DNA from 4 places in the Streptomyces sp. NPDC005202 genome. Region 4 is predicted to be linked to each of the others. Evidence: riboswitches for the same ligand, from Rfam matches in the RefSeq annotation. Region 4 holds a riboswitch; each other region holds the start of a gene.
What was found. A riboswitch is a leader RNA that binds a small molecule or an ion and turns the genes downstream of it on or off. The one in region 4 is predicted to bind thiamine pyrophosphate.
Positions count from the first base shown of each region.

Region 1: linked by a shared signal. The riboswitch ahead of thiC (phosphomethylpyrimidine synthase ThiC) and the one ahead of ABZV31_RS16170 (thiamine ABC transporter substrate-binding protein) in region 4 are both predicted to bind thiamine pyrophosphate.
Region 2: linked by a shared signal. The riboswitch ahead of ABZV31_RS36790 (cytosine permease) and the one ahead of ABZV31_RS16170 (thiamine ABC transporter substrate-binding protein) in region 4 are both predicted to bind thiamine pyrophosphate.
Region 3: linked by a shared signal. The riboswitch ahead of thiO (glycine oxidase ThiO) and the one ahead of ABZV31_RS16170 (thiamine ABC transporter substrate-binding protein) in region 4 are both predicted to bind thiamine pyrophosphate.

Region 1 is NZ_JBEXHW010000021.1:112,263-116,454, reverse strand. It holds gene ABZV31_RS26075 (SsgA family sporulation/cell division regulator) at 4-441, shown strand; gene ABZV31_RS26070 (YibE/F family protein) at 695-2,260, opposite strand; TPP riboswitch at 2,332-2,509, shown strand; gene thiC (phosphomethylpyrimidine synthase ThiC) at 2,502-4,192, shown strand, end outside.
Region 2 is NZ_JBEXHW010000058.1:15,182-19,373, forward strand. It holds partial or broken gene ABZV31_RS36770 (DUF2182 domain-containing protein) at 1-324, opposite strand, end outside; partial or broken gene ABZV31_RS36775 (HAD-IC family P-type ATPase) at 569-1,261, opposite strand; gene ABZV31_RS36780 (hypothetical protein) at 1,340-1,519, shown strand; partial or broken gene ABZV31_RS36785 (endonuclease) at 1,605-2,017, shown strand; TPP riboswitch at 2,209-2,303, shown strand; gene ABZV31_RS36790 (cytosine permease) at 2,295-3,689, shown strand; gene thiD (bifunctional hydroxymethylpyrimidine kinase/phosphomethylpyrimidine kinase) at 3,686-4,192, shown strand, end outside.
Region 3 is NZ_JBEXHW010000001.1:606,317-610,508, forward strand. It holds gene ABZV31_RS02860 (thiazole synthase) at 70-864, opposite strand; gene thiS (sulfur carrier protein ThiS) at 868-1,068, opposite strand; gene thiO (glycine oxidase ThiO) at 1,065-2,231, opposite strand; TPP riboswitch at 2,229-2,340, opposite strand; partial or broken gene ABZV31_RS02875 (hypothetical protein) at 2,394-2,767, shown strand; gene ABZV31_RS02880 (FAD-dependent oxidoreductase) at 2,800-4,029, shown strand; gene ABZV31_RS02885 (Rv2175c family DNA-binding protein) at 4,095-4,192, shown strand, end outside.
Region 4 is NZ_JBEXHW010000009.1:16,626-20,817, forward strand. It holds gene ABZV31_RS16165 (iron ABC transporter permease) at 1-1,242, opposite strand, end outside; gene ABZV31_RS16170 (thiamine ABC transporter substrate-binding protein) at 1,299-2,381, opposite strand; TPP riboswitch at 2,475-2,581, opposite strand; gene rlmN (23S rRNA (adenine(2503)-C(2))-methyltransferase RlmN) at 2,603-3,709, opposite strand.

The sequences.
Region 1 (4,192 bases), on a different contig from region 4:
GCGATGCGCGAGTCCGTACAGGCAGAGGTCATGATGAGCTTTCTCGTGTCGGAGGAGCTCTCCTTCCGCATCCCGGTGGAGCTGCGGTACGAGACCTGTGATCCCTACGCCGTGCGGTTGACCTTCCATCTGCCCGGAGACGCCCCGGTGACCTGGGCCTTCGGACGGGAACTGCTGATCGACGGGGTGGGCACCCCGTGCGGGGACGGCGATGTGCGGATCTCACCCGCCGACACGGACTTTCCGAGCGAGGTCCTGATCCGGCTTCAGGTCGGCGGTGACCGGGCGCTGTTCCGCTCCTCGACGGCGCCGCTCGTGGCGTTCCTCGACCGCACGGACAAGCTGGTGCCGCTGGGCCAGGAGGGGGCGCTCGCCGACTTCGACGCCCACCTCGACGAGGCCCTGGACCGCATCCTGGCGGAGGAGCAGAGCGCGGGCTGAAGCGTTGGCTGAAGCGTTACGGCAACGGGGCGCGTGCGGTGGCGTAACGCTTCACCGCGCGTCCCGCGGGCGCTGGAAGGCTTCACCGCGCGCTCCGGGAGTGCGCCGGAGTTCTTCAGCGCAGGTCCCAAGGCGCGCAGGAAGGCCCTGCTGCACGCCGAGGACGGTCAGCGGATCGGTCGGCGCCTCGCCGTCGGCCCGCAGCTTCCCCGGCTGCCTCGTCCGGTCCCTCCGTCCGTGTCCTGACGCCGTGTCACCGCTTGCGGCGCCGCCCCCTTCCGCTGCGCGCCGGAGCCGGCTGGGTGACCGACGCCGACGCCGGCTCTGGTCCCGGGCGGTCGGCCGAGACCACCAGGGCCGCGAGGAGGGTGGTGACCGGCACCGAGGCAACCAGGCCGATCGAGCCCACCAGCGTGCGCACGATCTCCTCCGCGACCAGTTCGCTGTTGGCGACGGTCACCACGCTGCTCTGCGCAATGGAGAAGAGCAGCAGCAGCGGCAGCGCGGCGCCCGCGTAGGCGAGGACGAGGGTGTTGACGACGGACGCGATGTGGTCGCGGCCGATGCGGATGCCCGCGCGGTACAGCCCGCGTCGGCCCATCGCCGGATTGGCCTCGTGCAGCTCCCAGACCGCCGACGTCTGCGTCACCGTCACGTCGTCCAGGACACCGAGCGAGCCGATGATGACGCCGGCGAGCAGCAGACCGCTCATGTCGATCGACGGATACAAGCCGTGGATCAGGCCGGTGTTGTCGTCCGTGTTGCCGGTGAGCGCGGCCCAGCCGATGAACAGCGAGCCCAGGACGCCGATCAGCAGCAGCGAGATGAGGGTCCCCAGCACCGCCACCGAGGTGCGGGCGGACAGGCCGTGGCACAGGTAGAGGGCGATCAGCATGATGGCGCTCGACCCGACCACCGCCACGACCAGCGGATTCGAGCCCTGCAGGATCGCGGGCAGGATGAAGAAGTTCAGCACCAGGAAACTGATGGCCAGCGCGACCAGCGCCATCACGCCCCGCATACGCCCGACGACCACGACGGCGAGTGCGAAGATGCCGGCCAGCAACGCCATCGGGAAGCGCCGGTTGACGTCGGTGACCGAGTACTGCAGATCCCTCGGCGCGGAGGGCTCGTAGGCGACCACGACCTTCTCGCCCTGGTGCAACTGCCGTGACTGGTCCGGCTGCACGATCTCGGTGAACGTACGGCCCTTGTCGTTGCCGGTGTCGACCCGGATCGTGGCCTTCTTGCAGGTGCCTTTCGCCTGCTGCTGCGCGGAGGAGCCCTCGGCGGTGGAGGTGTCCCCGGTCGGCGTGTCCCCGGAGGCGTTCACCGACTTGCAGCTCACCCCGACCACCTTCGTGACCGTGGCCTGCTGGGTCTGCCGGTCGAAGCCGACGCCCGTGCGCTCGTGCGACGGAGCGCCGCTGGGCCAGAGCACCCCGAGCCCGACCACCACAGCGACGGCGAACGGGATCAGGATCGCCGCGATGACCTTGCGCAGGTGCTTCGAGACGGGGGTGGCAGGCCCATGACTGTGACTGTGCGAGTGCCCGTGCCCGCCACCGGCGTCCGGGCCATGCCCCTGACCTCTGCCGGCTTCGGGGCCGTGGCTGTGCCTGTCCGCGGTTCCGTGGTCATGGGCGTCCCACGCTCCGGGCCCGGGGTGGTGTCCGTCCCCGGGGCCAGGGCCGTGGCCGTGTCCGCCATCGGGTCCAGGGCCATGGCCGTGCCCGGAGCCGTGCCCGTCTCCGTGTCCGGCGCCGTGTCCGCGCCGCGGCTCGGGCGGCGGATAGGGGGACTGCTGTGTCGTGGTCACCGCCCGATCATCGCAAGAACGGCAGGGGCCCTCTATTCACCGCGCCCGAACTGACGCTAGCGTGGAGGCACCTTTGCACACGCGGGAGCTCGGAGCACCGGGCTGAGAGGGCGCTGACCTCCGTCTTCGAAATGTTTCACGTGGAACGAGAGATGTTTCACAGGAAACGTCGGCAGATGGAAACCGCTGCGTCGACCGCCGAACCTGTTACCGGGTAATGCCGGCGTAGGGAGTAGGTCTCATGACCAATAAGGACGCACGCACGCCTGCCTCCACGCAGATCTCCAGCAACGGGGAAGCCGGGAAGTCCATCGGCTGGCACAAGGCGTACGTCGAGGGCTCACGCCCCGACCTGCGGGTGCCGGTCCGTCAGGTGCACCTCACCAACGGGCAGTCGGTCACGCTGTACGACACGTCGGGCCCGTACACCGATCCACTCGTCGACACCGACGTTCGCAGGGGCCTGCCGCCGCTGCGCGAGAACTGGATCATCAGCCGCGGCGACACCGAGGAGTACGTGGGCCGTCCCGTCCGACCCGAGGACGACGGGATCAAGCACACCTCGCCGCGCGGGGGTCTGCGCAACCTCGACGCGGTGTTCCCGGGACGGCCGCGCCAGCCGCGCCGTGGCCGCGACGGCAAGGCGGTAACGCAGCTCGCGTACGCGCGCCGGGGCGAGATCACGCCCGAGATGGAGTTCGTGGCCATCCGGGAGAACGTTTCGCCCGAGGTGGTCCGTGAGGAGATCGCGGCCGGCCGCGCGGTACTGCCGGCCAACGTCAACCACCCGGAGATCGAGCCGATGATCATCGGCAAGCGGTTCCTGGTGAAAGTCAACGCCAACATCGGCAACTCCGCGGTGACGTCCTCCATCGAGGAGGAGGTCGAGAAGATGACCTGGGCGACCCGCTGGGGCGCTGACACGGTCATGGACCTCTCCACCGGCCGCAACATCCACACCACCCGTGAGTGGGTGCTGCGCAACTCCCCCGTCCCCATCGGCACCGTGCCGCTCTACCAGGCCCTGGAGAAGGTCGACGGCAAGGCCGAGGAACTGACCTGGGAGATCTACAAGGACACGGTCATCGAGCAGGCCGAGCAGGGCGTGGACTACATGACGGTTCACGCGGGCGTACGCCTCGCGTACGTGCCGCTGACCGCGAACCGCAAGACCGGCATCGTCTCGCGCGGCGGATCGATCATGGCGGCCTGGTGCCTCGCGCACCACAAGGAGTCGTTCCTGTACGAGAACTTCGAGGAGCTCTGCGAGATCCTCGCCGCCTACGACGTCACCTACTCGCTGGGCGACGGCCTGCGGCCGGGCTCGATCGCGGACGCCAACGACGAGGCACAGCTCGCGGAGTTGCGTACGCTCGGGGAACTCGGGCGGATCGCCAGGCGTTTCCATGTGCAGACGATGATCGAGGGCCCCGGTCACGTCCCGATGCACAAGATCAAGGAGAACATCGACCTTCAGCAGGAGATCTGTGATGAAGCTCCGTTCTATACGCTCGGCCCGCTGACGACGGACATCGCGCCGGCGTACGACCACATCACCTCCGGCATCGGTGCCGCGATGATCGCCTGGTGGGGCACGGCCATGCTCTGCTACGTCACGCCCAAGGAGCACTTGGGCCTGCCCAACCGTGACGACGTGAAGACCGGCGTCATCACCTACAAGATCGCCGCGCACGCAGCCGACCTCGCCAAGGGGCACCCAGGTGCGCAGGAGTGGGACGACGCGCTGTCCGACGCCCGCTTCGAGTTCCGGTGGGAGGACCAGTTCAATCTCGCCCTCGACCCGGACACGGCACGGGAGTTCCACGACGAGACCCTCCCGGCGGAGCCGGCCAAGACGGCCCACTTCTGCTCGATGTGCGGGCCGAAGTTCTGCTCAATGAAGATTAGCCAAAGCATCACAGAGCGGTTCGG
Region 2 (4,192 bases), on a different contig from region 4:
GCCACCGGCGAACTGGGCGATACGCGCGGCGCGGACCACACCGGCCGACTGCCGGCCGATCGCCCGCGCCCAGATGATGGCCACCGGCGCCACCGACGGGAACATCATCGCCACCATCATGGTCACCCACAACAGCAGGAAGAGCGGCAGAGCCAGACCCATCGTTCCCGGCTCCACGCCCATGTCACGGGACTGGGCGACGGTGAGCACCCATGCCAGCGCCGCGAGCACAGCCATCAGGATCCATGCAACGGCCAGATCACGCCGCGGCAGGGGGATTCCGGGCTGTGTCGGCGCGGGGGCGGCGATGCGGACGTGCAGCATGGCACTCCTCCCAGGGGCCCGCCCTGCGATTACCACCAGGCACTTCACCCCTGGGGTCCCGGCAGTGTCGACTGCGCCTGCCCACGGGGAGTGACAAGTCGGCCGGACTCCTCCAGCAGATCACAGAGTGGGTGCTGCAAAACCGCGTCGTCGTGTCCTCGGCGGCCTGGACGGTGTGCCCACCGTACTGTGCGCGCCCACAACCCCCTCGGTTGGAGCAGGGAGGGCCTGGCCGCGGAACTCGTCAGCGGTTCAAGGGCTGGAAGCGGCGCAGCCGCAAGCTGTTCGAGAGCACGAAGACCGAGAAGAACGCCATCGCGCCGCCGGCGATCATCGGGTTGAGCAAGCCGAGCGCGGCCAGCGGCAGCGCGGCGACGTTGTAGGCGAACGCCCAGAACAGGTTGGCCTTGATCGTAGGAAGGGTGCGGCGCGCCAGCCGGATCGCATCCGCCGCCGCCCGCAGGTCACCCCGTACGAGGGTGAGGTCGCAGGCGGCGATCGCCGCGTCGGTGCCGGTGCCCATCGCAAGTCCCAGGTCGGCCTGGGCGAGGGCGGCCGCGTCGTTGACGCCGTCGCCGACCATCGCCACCACCTGGCCCTGCTGCTGGAGGCGTTCGACCTCGGCGGCCCTGTCCTCCGGGTGGACTTCGGCGATGACCTGGTCGATGCCGACCTCGGCCGCCACCGCGTGGGCCGCCGCCGTGTTGTCGCCGGTCAGCAGCACCGGGGTGGGCCCGAGCCGCTTGAGGTCGGCCACCGCCTCGGCGCTGGTCGCCTTGACGGTGTCGGCGACGACCAGTGCGCCACGTACCTCTCCGTCCCAGGCGGCGAAGACCACCGTGCGGCCCTCGGCCTCGACCTCCTTCTGTGCGCGGCCGAGCTCGTCGGGCAGCACCTGGCCCTGTTCCTCCAGCCACGCGGCCCGGCCCGCCTCCACGCCCTCGGCGCGGCCGGCAGCCTCCCCTCCAAGGCCGAGGTTCGAAGGCTCGTGACGGTCACACGGGGAGCCAGGACGGTGTCATCCCAGGACGGTGTCATCTGCGGGTGGCATGTCGACACGGGAGAGAAGCTGCTGCAGGTCAGGCACGGACGCTCGGTGAACGCGGTGGCCTTCTATCCGGACGGCCGGTTCCTGGCGAGCGCCGGTGAGGACAAGCTGGTGCGCGGTACACAGATCCCCGAGGCCGACGAGTGACCAGCTCCCGCAGATGGAACGAGGCCCGTCCCGCAGACACGAAACCGCGGCAGTTCAACCCTGCACCGACGCCTTCGGCCTGCCGATCGCCCTCGCGACGGTGCGGGCGCTGCACGAGGCGGGCCTGCGCGATCCCCGGCGCACGGCCGGGGCCGACTGGCAGGAACGCGTTGATGCCCTGGCGCCGACTGGCAGGAACGCGTCGACGTCCTGGGGCCGACGGCTACCGGCGTTACGACGAACGGACGGCGACTCAGCTCGGCGACGGCGCGCAGTTGCTGATGGAGCATCGGGGTGGCGACCTGCGGCGCATGCGAAAGGAGGCCGACGGGGACGTCTCCGCCTGCGCCGGCTGCTGCAGGAGATACCGGGGACGGGTCCGGCCGGTGCGGACATCTTCCTGCGCGAGGGCAACGGGTCCGGCCGGAGGTGGCGCCCTACCTGGACGCCAAGGCCCTGTCCGGGGCGGAGCGGCTCGGGCTGCCGAAGGACCCGGACGACCGGGTGACGCGCACGGCGCCGTCCGGCCGGCAGCTCGCCGGATTCCACGGGCGCTCCGGTGACGAGGTCGACAAGACCGGCTTCATCCACACCAAGCGCTGACGCACCACGGCGCCAGGGGAAGGGCCGCTGCCCGATGGCGGCCCTTCCGTATGGCACATCCCCAGGCTCGCGTTAGTCTTGCCGCTGTACCGGACACGGGGTGCCCCACCTGCGGGCTGAGATCACACCCGTTGAACCTGAACCAGTTCGTACTGGCGGAGGGATGTCTTTCATGCCCTTGGCGCATGTTTCCGGCGGGCTGCCCGCCGACGGCCGGCGAGACGTCTTCGACGGACGGATGCCCAGCGCTCCCGGCGACCTCAGGGTCGAGGGGCACGGCATCGAACCGGTCCCCGAGAGCAATCGTTACGGCGGCGCGGGCCGGCTGTTCACCGTCTGGTTCGCCCCGAATCTGACCATGACCGGAGTGTTCACCGGGACCATCGGCATCACGCTCGGCCTCAACTTCACCACCGCGCTCGCCGCCGTCGTCCTGGGCACGGTGCTCGGCGCGGTGCCCACCGCCTACCTCGGCACCTGGGGCAGCCGCACCGGCGCCGGTCAGCTCCCGCTGGCCCGGCTCGCGTTCGGGCGTGCAGTGGCGCTGCCCGGTGTGCTGCAGTGGCTGTCGTCGGTCGCCTGGGACGCGCTGATCGGACTGTTCGGCGGGGACGCGCTGGCGCGGCTGTGCGGCTGGCCGTTCTGGCTGGGTGTCCTGGTCGTGATGCTGGGGCAGGGTGCCCTCGGGGTTCTCGGGTACGAGGCAATCCACCGGCTCCAGACCGTTATGACCTTCGTGCTCGCGGCCGCCTTCGCACTGATCGCCGTGCGGATGACGGCCGGCGTCCACATCGCCGCGACGGGCAGCGCGCACGGCGCCGACCGGGCGGGCGCCTTCGTACTGACCAGCACCATCGCACTCAGCCTGGCCCTGTCCTGGGCCCCGTACGCCAGCGACTTCAGCCGCTATCTGCCGCGCGCCACCTCCCGCTCCCGGATGTTCTGGTGCACGCTGCTCGGACTCGTGGTGTCCTTCCTGGCCGTACAGGTCCTCGGTCTGTGGGGTGCGTCGGTGCTCACCGACCAGACGGCCGCCGGGGTGGACAAGCTGCTGGGCGGGGGCACGGCGGGCGCCTTCGGGCTGCTGGCGGTGGCTCTGGCGGCGCTGTGCAGCAACGCCATGAACGACTACAGCGGCTCCCTGGCGCTGCAGACCGTCGGGGTGCGCGTGCCGCGCCCGGCGGCAGCCGCCCTCGCCGCGGTGCTCGGCTTCCCGCTGGTCCTGTGGATGCACGCGGCCGACACCACCGCCCGCTTCCAGAACGTGCTGCTGTTCGTGGGCTACTGGATCCCCGGGTTCGTGGCGATCGTGATCGTCGACTGGCTGGTGCGTCGCGGTTCCGTGACCGATCTCGCCGCCGCGACGGCCCGGCCCCGGTCGGTATGGCCCCCGCTCCTGGCGTTCACGGGTGCCTTCGCCGCGGCGGTGCCGTTCATGGACACGGGCCTGTACGTGGGCCCGGTCGCCCACGCGCTGCACGGCGCTGACGTGTCGTACTACGTGGCGTTCCTGGTGGCCCTCGCCGTGTACGCGCCGCTGCGCGTCCGAGAGGAGGGACGCGCATGACCGCGCCGCCCCGTGTCCTGACGGTCGCCGGGTCCGACTCCGGCGGCGGCGCCGGCATCCAGGCCGACCTGAAGACGATGCTGGCGCTCGGCGCTCACGGGATGAGCGTGGTCACGGCTGTCACGGCGCAGAACTCCGTCGGCGTGCAGGGCGCCTGGGAGCTGCCCGTGGAGGCGGTGCGGGCCCAGTACCGCAGCGTCGTCGACGACATCGGCGTCCAGGCGGTGAAGACGGGCATGCTCGCCTCGCCGGCGCTGGTCGAGACGGTGGCCGACCTGCTCGCGGACGTGGCGGCCCCGGTCGTCGTGGACCCGGTGAGCGTCTCCAAACACGGGGACAGGCTGCTCGCTGACGACGCGCTGGACGCCGTACGCACCCGGCTGCTGCCGCGCGCGACGGTGACCACGCCGAACCTGGACGAGGTCGCGGAGCTGACCGGCATGCGGGTGACCGACGAGCCGGGCATGCGCCGCGCGGCCGCGCGGCTGCTGTCGTACGGGCCC
Region 3 (4,192 bases), on a different contig from region 4:
CACGACGCCCTTTCGGCCGATACCGGGGCGGGACTGCAGCCGACCTGTGACGCGGGCGTCGCTGTGCGGTCAGAAAGCTGGGCGCTCGGGATCCAGTCGTGCCAGGCCTTCCGTGGGAGAGGACGCCTCGGCAAAGTGACGGCGCGGAATCCGCCCCGCCAGCCGGGCCAGCCGCCCCGCCTCCACCGCGTGCTTCATCGCCTCGGCCATCACCACCGGCTCCTGCGCCCGCGTCACCGCCGACGCGAGCATCACTCCCGCACACCCCAGCTCCATGGCCAACGCCACGTCCGACGCCGTACCGGCCCCGGCGTCCAGAATCACCGGCACACGCGCGTGCTCGACGATCAGCTGGAAGTTGTGCGGGTTCCGGATCCCGAGCCCGGACCCGATCGGCGACCCCAGCGGCATGATCGCGGCGCAGCCGACGTCCTGAAGCTTCCGCGCCAGCACCGGGTCGTCGTTCGTATACGGCAGCACCGTGAACCCGTCGTCGACCAGCGTCTCCGCCGCGTCCAGCAGCTCGATCGGATCCGGCAGCAGCGTGCGCTCGTCGGCGATGACCTCCAGCTTGATCAGATCGGTGCCCAGCGCCTCCCGCGCCAGGCGGGCGGTCAGCACCGCCTCACCCGCGGTGAAGCACCCCGCGGTGTTCGGCAGCACCCGGATGCCGAGCCTGTCCAGCACCGACAGCACCGACCCGTGCACGGAAGGGTTCACCCGCCGCATCGCGACCGTGGTGAGCTCCGTGCCGGAGGCCACCAGGGCCCGCTCCAGCACATCGAGGCTGGGCGCACCTCCCGTCCCCATGATCAGCCGGGACGTGAAGGACGTACCACCGAGGACAAAGGGATCGTCGGCCATGGGTCAGCCTCCTTGGACGGCGGTCAGCACTTCGACGCGGTCCCCCTCGGCCAGGGCCGTGGACGACCACTGCGCGCGCGGGACGACGGTTTCGTTGAGGGCGGCGGCCACCCCGGAGGGCGCCGCGGTGAGGGTCTTCACGACGGTGTCGAGAGCCGTGCCGGGCGCGATCGTGCGCGGCTCCCCGTTGACCGAGATGTTCATGCGGAGTGCTCCGTGAGTGCTGCGGCACAAAAACGCCTGGGGGTGAAGGGGCGGGCGTAGTCCGGGAGCTCGCCGGTGGTCAGGGCGTGCGCCATCGCGTCACCGGTGACCGGCGTCAGCAGTACCCCGTTGCGGTAGTGCCCTGTGGCCAGCAGCAGCCCGTCCAGCTCGGTCGGGCCGAGCAGCGGCGCGTTGTCGGGGGAGCCGGGGCGCAGCCCGGCCCTGGTCTCCGTCAGCGGCAGCTCGGTGATCCCGGGCACCAGCTCGTGCGCGTCGCGCAGCAGCTCGTACACGCCGCCCGCCGTCACCGTCGTGTCCCAGCCCAGCTCCTCGCTGGTCGCGCCGACGACCAGCTCGCCGCTGAGCCGCGGCACCAGGTAGACGTGGCTGCCGCGCACCACGGCCCGCACGGTCCGGCTCAGGAACGGCGCGCACCGCTTCGGCACGGTCAGCCGCACCACCTGCCCCTTCACCGGCCGCACCGGGGGCGAGACCTCGTCCGGCACGCCCGCCAGCTGCCCGCTGAGGCTGCCGGCCGCGAGCACCACCTGGCCCGCGCCCAGCGCGGTGCCGTCGCGCAGGACGCAGCCCGCGGCCCGGTCCCGCAGCACGGTGAGGCGCTCGGCCCATGCGCGGTGGAACACCACCCCTGCCCGCTCGCACGCGGCCACCAGGGCATGGGCGAGCCGCCGCGGGTCGATCTGGTGGTCGCCGTCCGCCCGGAGCCCGCCGCGCACGCCCGGCGCGAGCATCGGCTCCAGACGCCGGCAGTCCCGCCCGGACAGCCACTCGGAGTCCAGGCCCGACTGGCGCTGCAGCGCGTGCAGATCCCGCAGGTGGGCGCGGTCGTCGGCGTCCAGCGCGACGGCGAGCGTGCCGCACCGGCGGTAGCCGAGGTCGTGGCCGGTCAGCTCGGTCAGCTCGGCCGCGAAGTCCGGGTAGCGGCGGGCCGAGGCCAGGTTCAGCCCGAGCAGGGTCTGCTCGCCGTAGTGCAGTTCGGTGACGGCGGCGAGCATCCCGGCCGCCACCTGTGCGGCCCCGCCGCCCGGCTCGGGGTCCACCACGGCCGTGGCGAACCCGCGCTGGGCCGCGCGCCAGGCCGTCACGAGCCCGATGATCCCGCCCCCGATGACGAGGACGTCTGACGTACGTGGAGACGACATGGGCGTCCAGCCCCTCCCTTCGCCGGCATGACCCGGATCAGGTTCGTACGGTCGGAGGCCGCCAGCCTCCCTCTCAGCCCGGTGCGTCCGGGCTCCCGCGAGTGCTTGTACGGTGGCCACCCTAGCTCTTGCTTCTGCGCCTCTGTAAGGGAGCCTTTCGTCATGACGCGCTCGCTGGACGGCCTCGTCCTCGCTCCCGTCGCCGACCAGGCCCCAGGTCAGGTGGGTGGGCGCACCCGGTTCACGTACCACGAGAAGGACGGGGAGATCTGGGCCGAGTACGCGGGCGGCGACATCGTACGCGGCTGTCTGGTGGGCACGCGGGAAGGCGACCGTCTGGACTTCCGGAACGTGCAGCTGAGCACGACGGGACGACGTCCTGCGGGCACTGCGAATCGACGGTGGTCGAACTTCCCGACGGCCGGGTGCGGTTGGAGGAGACCTGGCGGTGGGAGTCGCAGCCGGGCAGCGGGACGAGCGTGGTGGAACAGGTGACCGAGCCCGTAGTGCAGCAGGTCACCCAGCACGCCCCCTGACTGACCATTTGTCAGTTGTCTATGGTGATCAGGTGAGCGAGCAGACGCAGGAACAGGGCACGTCACAGCCGCGGCGCGTGGTCGTCGTCGGCGCGGGCATGGCCGGCGTGCAGACCGCGGTCGCCCTGCGCGAGCAGGGCTTCACCGGCACCGTCACACTGATCGGCGCCGAACCCCACCAGCCCTACGACCGGCCGCCGCTGTCCAAGGCCGTCCTGCTCGGCAAGGCCGAGGGCGCCGCCTTCGACATCGACTTCGAGGCGCTCGGCGTCGAACTGCAGCTGGGCCGCGAGGTGCTCGGCGTGCGCCCCGACGCGCACGAGCTGGACACCGCCGAGGGGCCGGTCCCGTACGACGTCCTCGTCCTCGCCACCGGCGCCGAACCGATCCGGCTGCCGGGCACCGAGGGCGTCCCCGGCGTGCACCTGCTGCGCACCCTCGACGACGCCGAACGGCTGCGGCCGGTGCTCGCCCGGCAGCACGACATCGTGGTCGTCGGCGCGGGCTGGATCGGCGCCGAGTTCGCCACGGCCGCGCGCGAGGCGGGCTGCGCCGTGACGGTCGTGGAGGCCGCGGACCGCCCGCTCGCTGGGGCGCTGCCCGCCGAGGTGGCCGCCCCGATGGCCGCGTGGTACGCCGACAGCGGCGCCGAGCTGCGCACCCACGCGCGCGTGGAGCGCGTCGAGCCGGGCGCCGTGGTGCTCGACGACGGCTCGCGGCTGTCCGCGGGCGCTGTCGTGGTCGGCATCGGCGCGCGCCCCGCCACGGCCTGGCTCGCCGGCTCCGGCATCGCACTGGGCCGGCACGGCGAGGTCGTGGCCGACGACCACCTGCGCACCAACGTGCCGGACGTCTACGCGGTCGGTGACTGCGCCTCCTTCCCTTCGGGAAGATATGGCGAGCGCCTGCTGGTCCACCACTGGGACAACGCGCTCCAGGGGCCGCGCACCGTCGCGGCCGACATCATCGGCCAGGTCCCCGCGGTCTACGACCCGGTCCCGTACTTCTGGTCCGAGCAGTTCGGCCGCTTCGTGCAGTACGTCGGCCACCACGCCTCCGCCGACACCACCGTCTGGCGCGGCGACCCCTCCGGACCGGCGTGGACGGTGTGCTGGCTCCGCGAGAGCCGCCTGGTCGCCCTGCTGGCGGTGGGCCGGCCGCGCGACCTGGCGCAGGGCAGGCGCCTGATCGAGGCGGGCACGCCGATGGATCCGGAGCTGCTGGCGGACCCGGCTAGGCCGCTGAAGGCGGCGACAGCGTAGTTCGGCGTCCCTCGACGGACCGGCCTGACTTCCGACTGTCAGTGCGGGATGGCAGGCTTGTTCCCGTGACCGAGATTGACGCCAAGATCGATGCTCTCGTCCCTGCCTGGCTCACCCTCCCCGACATCGCCGAGAAGCTCGGCGTCGAGGTGACGCGCGTGCG
Region 4 (4,192 bases):
GACGAAGGGGACGCCGACCAGGGCCTGCGCGAGCGGCACGAGGATCCAGGAGCTGCGCAGGTCGAACGGCGGCTTGTCCAGCGCGATCAGGAACCCGAAGCCGACGGTCACCGCGGAGACCCCGAGCGGCAGCATCAGCAGCGCGTCGAAGCCGCGCACGATCCGGCCCGCGTCCCGCCGGGTGAGCGCGGCGGCGGCGAGACCGCCGATCGCCACGGCGACGGCGGTGGCGGCGACGGCGTACGACAGGGACGTACCGACGGCGTCGATCGGCGCCACCAGGAAGGTCCCGCCGTCCGCGTTCGTCAGCGCCCGGTAGTAGCCGAACCCTGGCGCGTCCAGTGACCGCTGCACCAGCACGGCGAGCGGCAGCAGGAGCAGGACGACGACGGTGGCGAGGACGCCCGCCAGCAGCGTCCACTGTCCCGCGCCGCGCGGCCGCCGCGCGGTCACGGACGCGTCCACCAGCTTGAGAGCGGTCTCCCGCCGCCGCACGGTCCAGGCGTGCACGGCGAGGATCACCCCCACCGCCAGGAACTGGACGATCGTCAGCACCGCGGCCGTGGACAGGTCGAAGATCTCGGACGTCTGCCGGTAGATCTCCACTTCGAGGGTCGAGAAGGTCGGGCCGCCGAGGATCTGCACCACGCCGAAGGAGGTGAAGGTGAAGAGGAAGACCATGAGCGCGGCGGCGGCGACCGCCGGGGCCAGGGCCGGCAGCGTGACGTTCCGCCAGGCCGTCAGCGGCGACGCGCCGAGCACCCGCGCGGCCTCCTCCTGCCGCGGGTCGAGCTGCGCCCACAGCCCGCCGACGGTCCGCACGACGACCGCGTAGTTGAAGAAGACGTGCGCCAGCAGGATCGCCCACACGGTGGTGTCCAGCCGTACGCCCCACAGCTCGTCGAGGAGTCCGCCGCGCCCGACGAGCGCGAGGAACGCGGTGCCGACGACGACCGTGGGCAGCACGAACGGGACGGTGACGACGGCCCGCAGGACCTGGCGGCCCGGAAAGTCGAGGCGGGCGAAGACGTACGCGCCGGGCAGCGCGACCAGCAGCGTGAGCGCGGTGGAGGCGAGCGCCTGCCAGGTGGTGAACCACAGCACGTGCCGGATGTCGGACTGCCCGAGCACATCCGCGAGCCGCCCGAACTGCCAGGCCCCGCCGACCTTCAGGCCGCGCTCGACGATCGCGGCCACGGGGTAGGCGAAGAACACCGCGAAGAACGCGACGGGCACGGCCATGAGCCCGAGCCGCGCCGCGTTCCCCGTTCGGCTCCTCGTCCAGCCCTTGCGGGGGACTACTTCAGTACGAGTGAGGTCCACGACTTGACCCACTGGTCACGGTTGGCGGCGATCTTGCCGGGAGCCATGCTCTGGGGGTCCTTGGCCGCCGGACCGTACTGGGTGAACTCGGCGGGCACCTTCGCCCCCTCGACCACTGGGTAGACGAACATGTTGAGCGGCATGTCCTCCTGGAACTCCTTGGAGATCAGGAAGTCGATGAACGCCTTGCCGCCCTTGGTGTTCTTCGCGTTGCTCAGCAGTCCGGCGAACTCGATCTGCCGGAAGCAGGTGCCGGCCGCGACCCCCGTGGGGGCGGTCTTCGGCTTCGGGTCGGCGAAGACGACCTCGGCGGGCAGCGAGGAGGCGTACGACACGACGAGCGGCCGGTCGCCCTTGGCCTTCTTGCCACCGGCGGACCCGGAGAACTCCTCGTTGTAGGCCTGCTCCCAGCCGTCGACGACCTTCACGCCGTTGGCCTTGAGCTTCTTCCAGTAGTCCTGCCAGCCGTTGTCCCCGTACTGGGCGGCGGTGCCGAGCAGGAAGCCGAGGCCGGGCGAGGAGGTGGCGGCGTTCTCGGTGACGAAAAGGTCCTTGTACTGCGGCTTGACCAGGTCGTCGAAGGACTGCGGCGGGGTCAGCCCATGCTTGCTGAAGTACGCCTTGTCGTAGTTGACGCAGATGTCGCCGTAGTCGATCGGCGTGACCCGGTGCTTGCCCTTGTCGAGCTGATAGGCGGCGCCGACCTTGTCGAGCCCCTTGGCCTCGTACGGCTGGAACAGCCCGTTGTCGAGGGCCCGCGACAGCAGCGTGTTGTCGACGCCGAAGAAGACGTCGCCCTGCGGGTTGTCCTTGGTGAGGATGGCCTTGTTGACGGCCTGTCCGGCATCGCCGTCCTTGAGGACCTTGACCGTGTAGCCCGACTGCTTCTCGAAGTCCTTGATGACGCTCTTCGAGACGGCCCACGAGTCGTGGCTGACGAGCGTCACGGTCCTGGAGCCGCCGCCGCTGCCGGCGCCGGAGCCGGACGACGATCCGCAGGCGGACAGCGTGACGAGGCCGAGCCCGACCGCCACGGCCACGAAGGTCTTGGTGTGCACTGGATTTCCTCCTGGGGGTGACCAGGAAGAGACGCGGCCCTGCCCGGGGCCTTCGGAGGGGTTCTCCGCCGACTCCCGGGCAGGGCGCAACAGCTCGAGTAACGACCGATCTCCCTACCCAGAATGACCTGGGCGAGGTTCAGAGGGTCTGCGGCCGGTTGCCGCACTCTCAGCGCTGTGGCGCTCCCCTGTCGGAATATGAAGATGTGGACGGCCTCAGATTACCGCTCGGTGGCCGCCAGCTGACCACATGCCCCGTCGATCTCCTGACCCCGGGTGTCCCGGACGGTGACGGGCACCCCATGGGCCGCGATGGCCTCGACGAACGCCTTCTCGTCCGCAGGCCGCGAGGCGGTCCACTTCGACCCCGGCGTCGGGTTGAGCGGGATCAGATTGACGTGCACCGGCTTGCCCTTGAGCAACCGTCCGAGCCGGTCACCGCGCCACGCCTGGTCGTTGATGTCCCGGATCAGCGCGTACTCGATGGACAGCCGACGCCCGGACTTCTCTACGTACTCGAACCCGGCGTCGAGGACCTCGCGCACCTTCCACCGCGTGTTGACGGGGACGAGGGTGTCGCGCAGCTCGTCGTCGGGTGCGTGCAGCGAGATCGCGAGCCGGCACTTGAAACCCTCGTCGGCGAACCGGTGGATCGCCGGGACCAGTCCTACCGTCGACACCGTGATGCCGCGCTGCGACAGCCCGAGTCCGTCCGGCGCGGGGTCTGTCAGGGCCCGGATCGCGCCGACGACGCGCTTGTAGTTGGCGAGGGGCTCGCCCATGCCCATGAAGACGATGTTGGACAGCCGCGCGGGACCGCCGGGGACCTCGCCGTCCCTGAGCGCCCGCATCCCGTCCACGATCTGGTGCACGATCTCCGCGGTGGACAGGTTGCGGTCCAGACCCGCCTGCCCGGTGGCGCAGAACGGGCAGTTCATGCCGCAGCCCGCCTGCGAGCTGATGCACATGGTCACCCGGTCCGGGTACCGCATGAGCACGGACTCGACGAGCGTCCCGTCGAACAGCCGCCACAGCGTCTTGCGCGTGGTGCCCTGGTCGGTCGACAGGTGCCGGACGACCGTCATCAGCTCCGGAAGCAGCGCCTCCTGCAGCCTGGCGCGCGAACCGGCGGGAATGTCGGTCCACTGCTCCGGGTCGTGCGCGTACCGCGCGAAGTAGTGCTGCGAAAGCTGCTTGGCACGAAACGGCTTCTCGCCGATCGCGGCGACGGCCTCCTTACGCTCGGCAGGCGTGAGATCGGCAAGGTGCCGCGGCGGCTTCTTGGCTCCGCGCGGGGCGACGAAAGTGAGTTCTCCGGGCTTGGGCATGGTCTTTTCAGTGTCGCAGATCAATTCCTGTGACCTGCGCCCGAAGGCTCGCACGGTGGTCGTTGACTGTCGTCGTCGGTCGTCTTTGGCCACCCTCGGACGGCCCACAGACGGCCCGGCCGGGGCTCAAGCGACAAGCGACAGGACAAGGGCGCCGACGCGCCGCCATCCTGGGCCAAGATCCGTTTGAAGACGGACCCTAGCGTCCTGAGTCGTCAATTCGGTTCAGCTGGCGGGCGAGGCGTTCGAGGATCTCGTCTGCGGTCTTCCTCCGGACGAAGGGTTTGGGGTCTAAGGACCGGGGGCCTGGAGCGCCCCCGGTCATCGCGCGGCGGTCAGGTTACCGAGTCCACGCTGCCGTCTCCACCCGTTACACGGGGCCGCCTCCACCGCCGCCGCCTCCGCCTCCGCCACCCATGCTGCCGTCTCCGCCCAGGTCTGGGATGATCGGGCGGAACCCCGGGCTTGTCTCCGGCCCCGGGA